3 regions of the Aestuariirhabdus haliotis genome follow, and region 3 is predicted to be linked to each of the others. Evidence: predicted binding sites of a transcription regulator. Region 3 holds the regulator's gene; each other region holds the start of a gene.
What was found. The regulator FNR, encoded in region 3, switches genes on or off when oxygen is low (the NO sensors DNR and NnrR bind a similar motif). The targets are predictions, from matches to a motif close to TTGATNTANATCAA.
Positions count from the first base shown of each region.

Region 1: MIB40_RS10655 (plastocyanin/azurin family copper-binding protein) is a predicted target of FNR. The motif match lies at 1,197-1,210, and genes of this name have one in related genera.
Region 2: MIB40_RS15150 (FeoA family protein) is a predicted target of FNR. The motif match lies at 965-978, and genes of this name have one in related genera.

Region 1 covers NZ_JAKSDZ010000015.1:39,241-41,511, reverse strand. Annotated here, with positions in the region: gene MIB40_RS10660 (alanine/glycine:cation symporter family protein) at 1-494, shown strand, start outside; gene MIB40_RS10655 (plastocyanin/azurin family copper-binding protein) at 495-1,130, opposite strand; gene MIB40_RS10650 (cytochrome-c peroxidase) at 1,358-2,271, shown strand, end outside.
Region 2 covers NZ_JAKSDZ010000034.1:27,578-29,848, forward strand. Annotated here, with positions in the region: gene feoB (ferrous iron transport protein B) at 1-657, opposite strand, end outside; gene MIB40_RS15150 (FeoA family protein) at 658-888, opposite strand; gene MIB40_RS15155 (hypothetical protein) at 1,689-1,967, shown strand; gene MIB40_RS15160 (hypothetical protein) at 2,049-2,271, shown strand, end outside.
Region 3 covers NZ_JAKSDZ010000010.1:25,089-27,359, forward strand. Annotated here, with positions in the region: gene MIB40_RS08770 (adenine phosphoribosyltransferase) at 1-463, opposite strand, end outside; gene fnr (fumarate/nitrate reduction transcriptional regulator Fnr) at 483-1,244, opposite strand; gene hemN (oxygen-independent coproporphyrinogen III oxidase) at 1,395-2,271, opposite strand, start outside.

The DNA of each region.
Region 1 (2,271 bases), on a different contig from region 3:
CCCTGACCCAAAACGCGCTGAGCAGCCTGGTCGGTAGCTGGGGCAGTGATTTTATCGCCATTGCCATTTTATTGTTCGCGTTCACATCGATCATCGCCAACTACTATTACGGCGAGAGCAACCTGCGCTTTATCATCGATCGCCAATGGGCCGTGGTGATCTACCGCCTGGCGGTATTGGGCATGGTGATCTACGGCGCCATCGCCAGCCTGCCCGTGGTCTGGAGCCTGGCGGACCTGAGCATGGGCATGATGGCCATCATCAACGTCATTGCACTGTTGCTGTTGTCTGGCATTGTCTTTCGGGTGATCAAGGACTTCGAGCAACAGGTCGACCGTGGCGAAATCCCCTGCTTCGACCGGCGTAAGTTTGAATTCCTGGACCGCACCCTGGATGCCGATGTCTGGGATAAGACACCTGAAGAGGCGCGTGAAGCCCTGACCAATGAACAGGACGCAGACGCCAGCGAAACCAGCCCGGCTCGCCAGAGTTAACTAGCCCTCAGCCACCAGGCTTCGATCCAGCCGCTGAAACAGTTGCTTAAACTGTTTGGCGGCTTTGCGGTAGTGGCGTTTTTCGCGTGCCTGCTCCAGATTTGGCAACTCATCACCCACCTTAACCAGCATCACCATGCCATAACGACTGTGGACGCGGCAGCGAATGCCATACACCCCCGGCTGCTCAAAGGTCACCTCCGCCACCTTTTCATGGGCGATGCTAAAGGGTTCGGCTCCCTCCGGGATCATGCCTTTGATCGACACCACAGTGTGCTGACCCAGAGAGTTCATAAAACGAATGCTGTCGCCGGGCTGTATCTCAATGTAGTTGGGGGAAAACCGGAACATCTTCAACGGATCATCCGCATCCGTATCGATCAGCTGATCCACCTGCACGGACTGCGATTCACCTGCAGTGCTGGCGGTCGCCTGATGAGACTCTTGATCCAGCATGGCCAACAACGAAGCATCCGCCGGAACATCGCCCTCCGGGGTGTGACACAAAGCCCCATGCGCCGGATCCGCGGGCGGGTAGATCATCTCGACCTCGATCGTTTCCGCCCAGGCACTCGGCACACACAGCAGACCCGCAAAGGAAAGGCCGAGCAAAGAACGCGGCAACCAGAATGGCATGGCAAAGCTCCATTTTATTGTCATTGACTTATTAGCATAAACTACAATCATTCTCATTAGCATTAATTGATCCTTATCAACAACAACGCACGACACTTGCATTAGGCTTAGACCAAGGGATTTCAACACCTCATAAACGGCTTTTGAGCGGCACTCCTGAGACAACCTCATGACACCGCCCCGGAAAGCATTTTCATACCGCTGCATAGTAGCCAAAGGAAGAAACAATGACTTGCTTGCGCTCAACAAGCCGTCGCCTGCTATTGACTCTGTGGCTATCAACGATCGCATTCAGTGGTCGCGCGGAACTACCGGCCCCTTTAGCCGTCAACCCGCCCCTGGCCGAGCTCGGTAAGCATCTGTTCTATGATCCCCGGCTCTCGGGCGATAGCGAACTCGCCTGCGCCTCCTGCCATCAACCGGAACACGGTTTTGCCAATCCTCAGGCCCTGTCTCCGGCCTATACCGGTATGAAAGGCTTTCGCAATGCGCCCACCTTGATCAACACCGCGCACCGGGAGAGCTGGCTGCACGACGGCCGCATCGGTACCAATCTGAATGATGTCACCCGGGAGATGATTACCGAAAGCTGGCTGATGAACATGGACATGCGGCTGATGCAGGAACGCCTCAAACAGCTGCCCGAATACCATGAATTGTTTCAGCAGGCCGGACTCGGGGAACCTTCAAACGGCGGTGTGCGCAAAGCCATTCCAGAATTTTTGAAAACGCTCACCAGCCGTAACGCCGCTATCGACACGGGCTTATTATCTGAGGCGGCCCGGCGCGGCCAACGGCTTTTCAACGGTAAGGCGAACTGCAACCAGTGCCACCATGGCCCCCTGTTTACCGACGAGCAGACGCACAACCTCGGCGTCCCCGAACACCCGGAAATCTTTACCGACCCGGTACGGCACCTGACCTATCTTAGCTACGCCAGGTTTATGGGCGTTGCCCGGCCCCTGCAGCTGCGCCGGGATGTCGGCGCCCATGTCCGAATGCACCGCGCCGATGGCAGCGATCTGGGCAGTTTCAAAACACCCGGCCTGCGGGAACTTATCCACACACCGCCCTATATGCACAACGGCGTATTTGATTCGTTGTCGCAAGTGATTGAATTCTACAACCAGGGTGGCGGCAA
Region 2 (2,271 bases), on a different contig from region 3:
CAGAAACACCGGCACCCCGAACCACCGATTCAGAATCACCCCGTCCACTCGCTCGGTCAGGGTCTTGCGCTCCTGTTCGATAGTAACCGCCAGTGTCACCCAGGCTTGCACCTGCTGATGACGCGCCATCAACTCACTGGCAGCGTCCTCCACAACCGGCACCGTCGCCGTGGACAAAGCCTGTTTGACGGTCTCGATAGAGCTTTTTTTCGATGCCACGGCACCCATCACCGGCACACCCAGCGCCTTCGACAGCGCGACCAGATCGACCCGAATATGATGGGCCTCGGCGACATCGATCATGTTCACCACCACCAACATCGGAATACCCAGATCACGCAATTGATGGGTCAGTAACAGCTGGCGATTGAGGGTCGAGGCATCGACAATATTGAGGATCAGGTCGGGCTTGTCATTATCCAGAAACGAGCGCGCGATGGATTCGTCCAGCCCCAGCTGATCCTGCTCCAGAGAGTAGATGCCCGGCAGATCGACCACATCGTAGGTCTGGTTCTCGGTGCGACACTGGCCCACCTTACGATCAACCGTCACCCCCGGCCAGTTGCCCACCGTCTGGTGACGTCCGGTCAGTCCATTGAACAACGTGGTCTTGCCGCAGTTGGGATTACCAACCAGCGCGATGGTTTGCTTTGTCATTTATTCGCTGCCTTTTAATACCACTAATGCGGCTTCTGCTTTGCGAATGCTGAGCAGTGAATGACCGATCTTGACTTGCAGCGGGCACCCGAAGGGTGCCGTGCGCAACACCTGCACCGGTGTCTCGGGAACAATACCCAGAGCCAGGAACTGGCTGCTCTGCGCAGTTGATAAGGGATGGTAACTTTGTACAACGGCCGCTTGGCCAACGGGCAACTTATCCAGGGTCATTTTGGCTACTCTCAAACATCAATGGGTGCATGCTAAATGATAACCATTCCTACTTTAAGCCGAGATTAAGCTAAAGCTGATTTGGGTCAAGGTTGCAGTCAGGTTGTTTTTTAAAGACCTGAAATGGCATGAATTATGAGGGACAACCCAGTTGATATTTGTTAATAATCAACACCTTGAGAGTTTCCTATGGGTAGATGTTATGTCGGGACGCACCCCGACGGGTGCCTTAAGGGGGCGGACCGCCACCCCCTTAAGAATCCCGGCTCCTCCACGAAACCGGCCTTCGGCTTCACGCGCGAAGCGATCAGTTTTCGGGCGTCTCGACAGGGCATCCTGCCCAAACGAGACGGCTCGACATCCAAGTCTCGCCCCTGCGGGCCTATTCGAATTCTGAACGATACGCTTGTCGGTTTAGAGGGAGGAAAGTTGGGTGCTCGTCGGTGCTGTAACAAATAGATGTCAGGTCACAGGCTATTTCTTTTGGTTACGATGCATCCATCTCGTGAACTCGTTATTTCCGTGTACAGTGGAAGAACGTCGTCTGTACAAGGAAAACTGATCTCTAACTGATTGATTTTTAAGGGCTGCCAGATAGCATAGGGAGATCAGGAGTTAACCTAAAAGCGCATGGAAAGGACCTGTTTTCCGTGAAGTTAATTTTTTATGGGCTTTCAGCGTATTGATTTTATTGGTGTTTTTTCTAGATAAAGAAATTTTGAACCGAATGAACAACAATGGACCCCAAAAAAGGAAAGGGGACGTTCTTCCTTATAATTAGCTGTTAAGTATCAAGTGCTATGAAGAAAATTAGACCTGAAACTGAACTACTTTGGTTCGGGACGGTAGATGATGGAAAAAAGCTCGTGATCAATTCCACTATTGATAATCTATCGTGGGACTTAGTCACAATCTCTGCTGATGATAAAGATGAGTCCCTGTGGTTTGAAATTGAACTGGATGGAAAGATAGTTCAAATTCCGTTAGATCAGGTTAAAAAGGCAATAGAGTCCGCCCCAGGAGAGGTTCACTCAGAATCATGGTATGAAAACAATGTGTATCCTGATGGCAATACTTAACAAGGCGGTGTTGTCGCCTTCGGCTGGGACTGCCATTCCGCTGGCGCTCCATGCCAGCCCCAAACCGCGGCGTTATAAATTATGAGGTACGTACTGATACTCTTCGCTTGCCTCACAATTGCATCTTGTGAAAAGACTGAAAGAGAGAAACTTGAGCAAGAGATCCTTGAGGAAATGGGTTGGTTGTACTCAGCCGATCCAATAGAGGATGCATTGGAAGCTATAGATAATAAAGATTATAGGTTTATGGCAGTGTATGGTTATTCGTTGAGCATTCCCAGTGTTCCAAATAAATGCTTTTCTA
Region 3 (2,271 bases):
AGTCAATGATAGCGGCAGCTTCATAAATAGTGGCATCAAGCTGCTTGACCAGCGATGCTGCGGCGCAAAGGGTACCGCCGGTAGCTATCAGGTCGTCCAGTAGCAATACTTTGGCAGCGGCAGGGATGGCGTCTTTGTGAACCTCCAGCACCGCTTGACCGTATTCGATATCGTACGCTTCTTCCAGAGTTTCAGCTGGAAGTTTGCCTTGCTTGCGAAAGAGCACCAGGGGTTTGTTGAGCTCGTAGGACAGAACCGAACCGAGCAAAAAGCCACGGGCATCAAGAGCGGCAATATGAGTGATGTCGGTCTCTACATAACGCTGTATAAAGCTGTCGGCAACCATTCTTTGCGCTTTGGGAGATAGGTACAGCGGAGTGATATCGCGAAAGGTAACCCCGGGTTGTGGCCAGTCTGGAATGGGGCGCACGAGGGATTTGATAAAGTACTCGTCAAAAATCATCCGGGATCCTTAAGCGGAATTACAACGATTGAGCGGAATCTTTTGGATTGTCGATCACGCGGCCGCCGGCCAGTGCACACAAGCGTTCGGAATCAATGATGTTGATATCCTTGCCGTTGGCTTCGATCAGGCCATTACGCTGAAAACGGGTGAAAACCCGGCTGACGGTTTCAACGGCAAGCCCCAGATAGTTGCCCATTTCATTGCGAGACATCGACAGGCGAAAGGCGTGGGAAGAGTAGCCGCGGCGTCGGAATCGTGCAGACAGGTTAACCAGGAAGGTTGCGATACGCTCATCGGCGTTCTTCTTGCTGAGCAATAGCATCATCTGTTGGTCGTCGCGAATGCGGCGGCTCATCAGCAGCATTAACTGCTTTTGTAACTTGGGCAGTTTGTCGGAAAGCTCATTGAGGCGTTCAAACGGAATCTCGCAGATCATAGTGGTTTCCATGGCCTGGGAAGAAACCGGGTAGGTGTCGCCATCCATACCGCTTAGACCGAGGATTTCACTGGGTAGCTGAAACCCCGTGATTTGCTCTTCGCCTTCGTTGGTTGAGGTATAGGTTTTCAAAGCCCCGGAACGCACGGCGTAGATTGAGGTGAAGGGATCTCCTTCAAGAAACAGGTGTTCACCCTTTTTTAGTGGGCGGCCCCGCTTGATGATGTCGTCCAGTTGATCAATTTCATCCATCGCCAGGGCAATCGGCAGGCAGAGGGAACTCAGACTACATTCCTTGCAGGCGACATGGTTGACGTGCTTCACGGTGAGTTTAGAGCTCATAGGCGGGGACAAGACCCTTTAATATGTCAGATTATATTCCGACATATTGTAGGGGAAATTACTCACAAAACAAACAGAGCACGCAATGCACTTTTGTGGACAGTGCTCTGGGAGGATTTACTCATAGAACGTTATGCTTGCAAGCCAGGGCTAGATAACCTTCGAAAAGCGTCCCTTGTTGCTTTCCTGGCCCAGATAATGGTCAAACTGCATGCAAATATTGCGAATCAGCAGGCGGCCTCGACCAGTGACCTCGATACCCTGTTCATCGAGGGTGATCAAACCGTCTTCGGCCATGGGTTTTAATTGATCCAGCTCTGCAGCGAAGTAATTCTTGAAGTTGATATCCCAGCGTTGCTCAACCGCAGCAAAATCCAGCTCAAAATGGCAAATGAGTTGGGAAATAACCGCCTGACGAATAAAGTCATCCTTGTTCATGACCAGACCGCGTTTGATGGCAAACTGATGGTTCTCGATGCGGTTCATGTACATCTTGATGTCGGCATGGTTTTGGCTGTAAGCCCCGTTCACCTGACTGATAGATGATACGCCCATGCCGACCAGATCGCAGTGAGCATGGGTAGTGTAGCCCTGGAAGTTACGGTGCAGGGCTCCGGACTCCTGGGCGATTGCCAGCTCATCGTCCGGACGCGCGAAATGATCCATACCAATATAGACATAACCGGCGTCCAGCAAGCGTTCGGTGGTGCTTTGCATGATCGCCAGTTTTTCCGCAGAAGAGGGTAAATCCTCCGCATTGATGCGGCGCTGGGGCATAAACCGCTCTGGCAGGTGGGCGTAATTGAACACCGATAGACGATCCGGGGCGATCTCGATGACCCGCTCTAGAGTCGTCATAAAGCTCGCTTCGCTTTGAAAGGGCAAACCGTAGATTAAATCGATATTGATCGACTGAAACTGAAGCGTGCGTGCGGCGTCAATGATGGCCATGGTGTCGGCTTCGGATTGTTCGCGATTGACTGCCTTTTGCACTTTGGGATCCAGGTCCTGCACGCCCAGGCTGCAG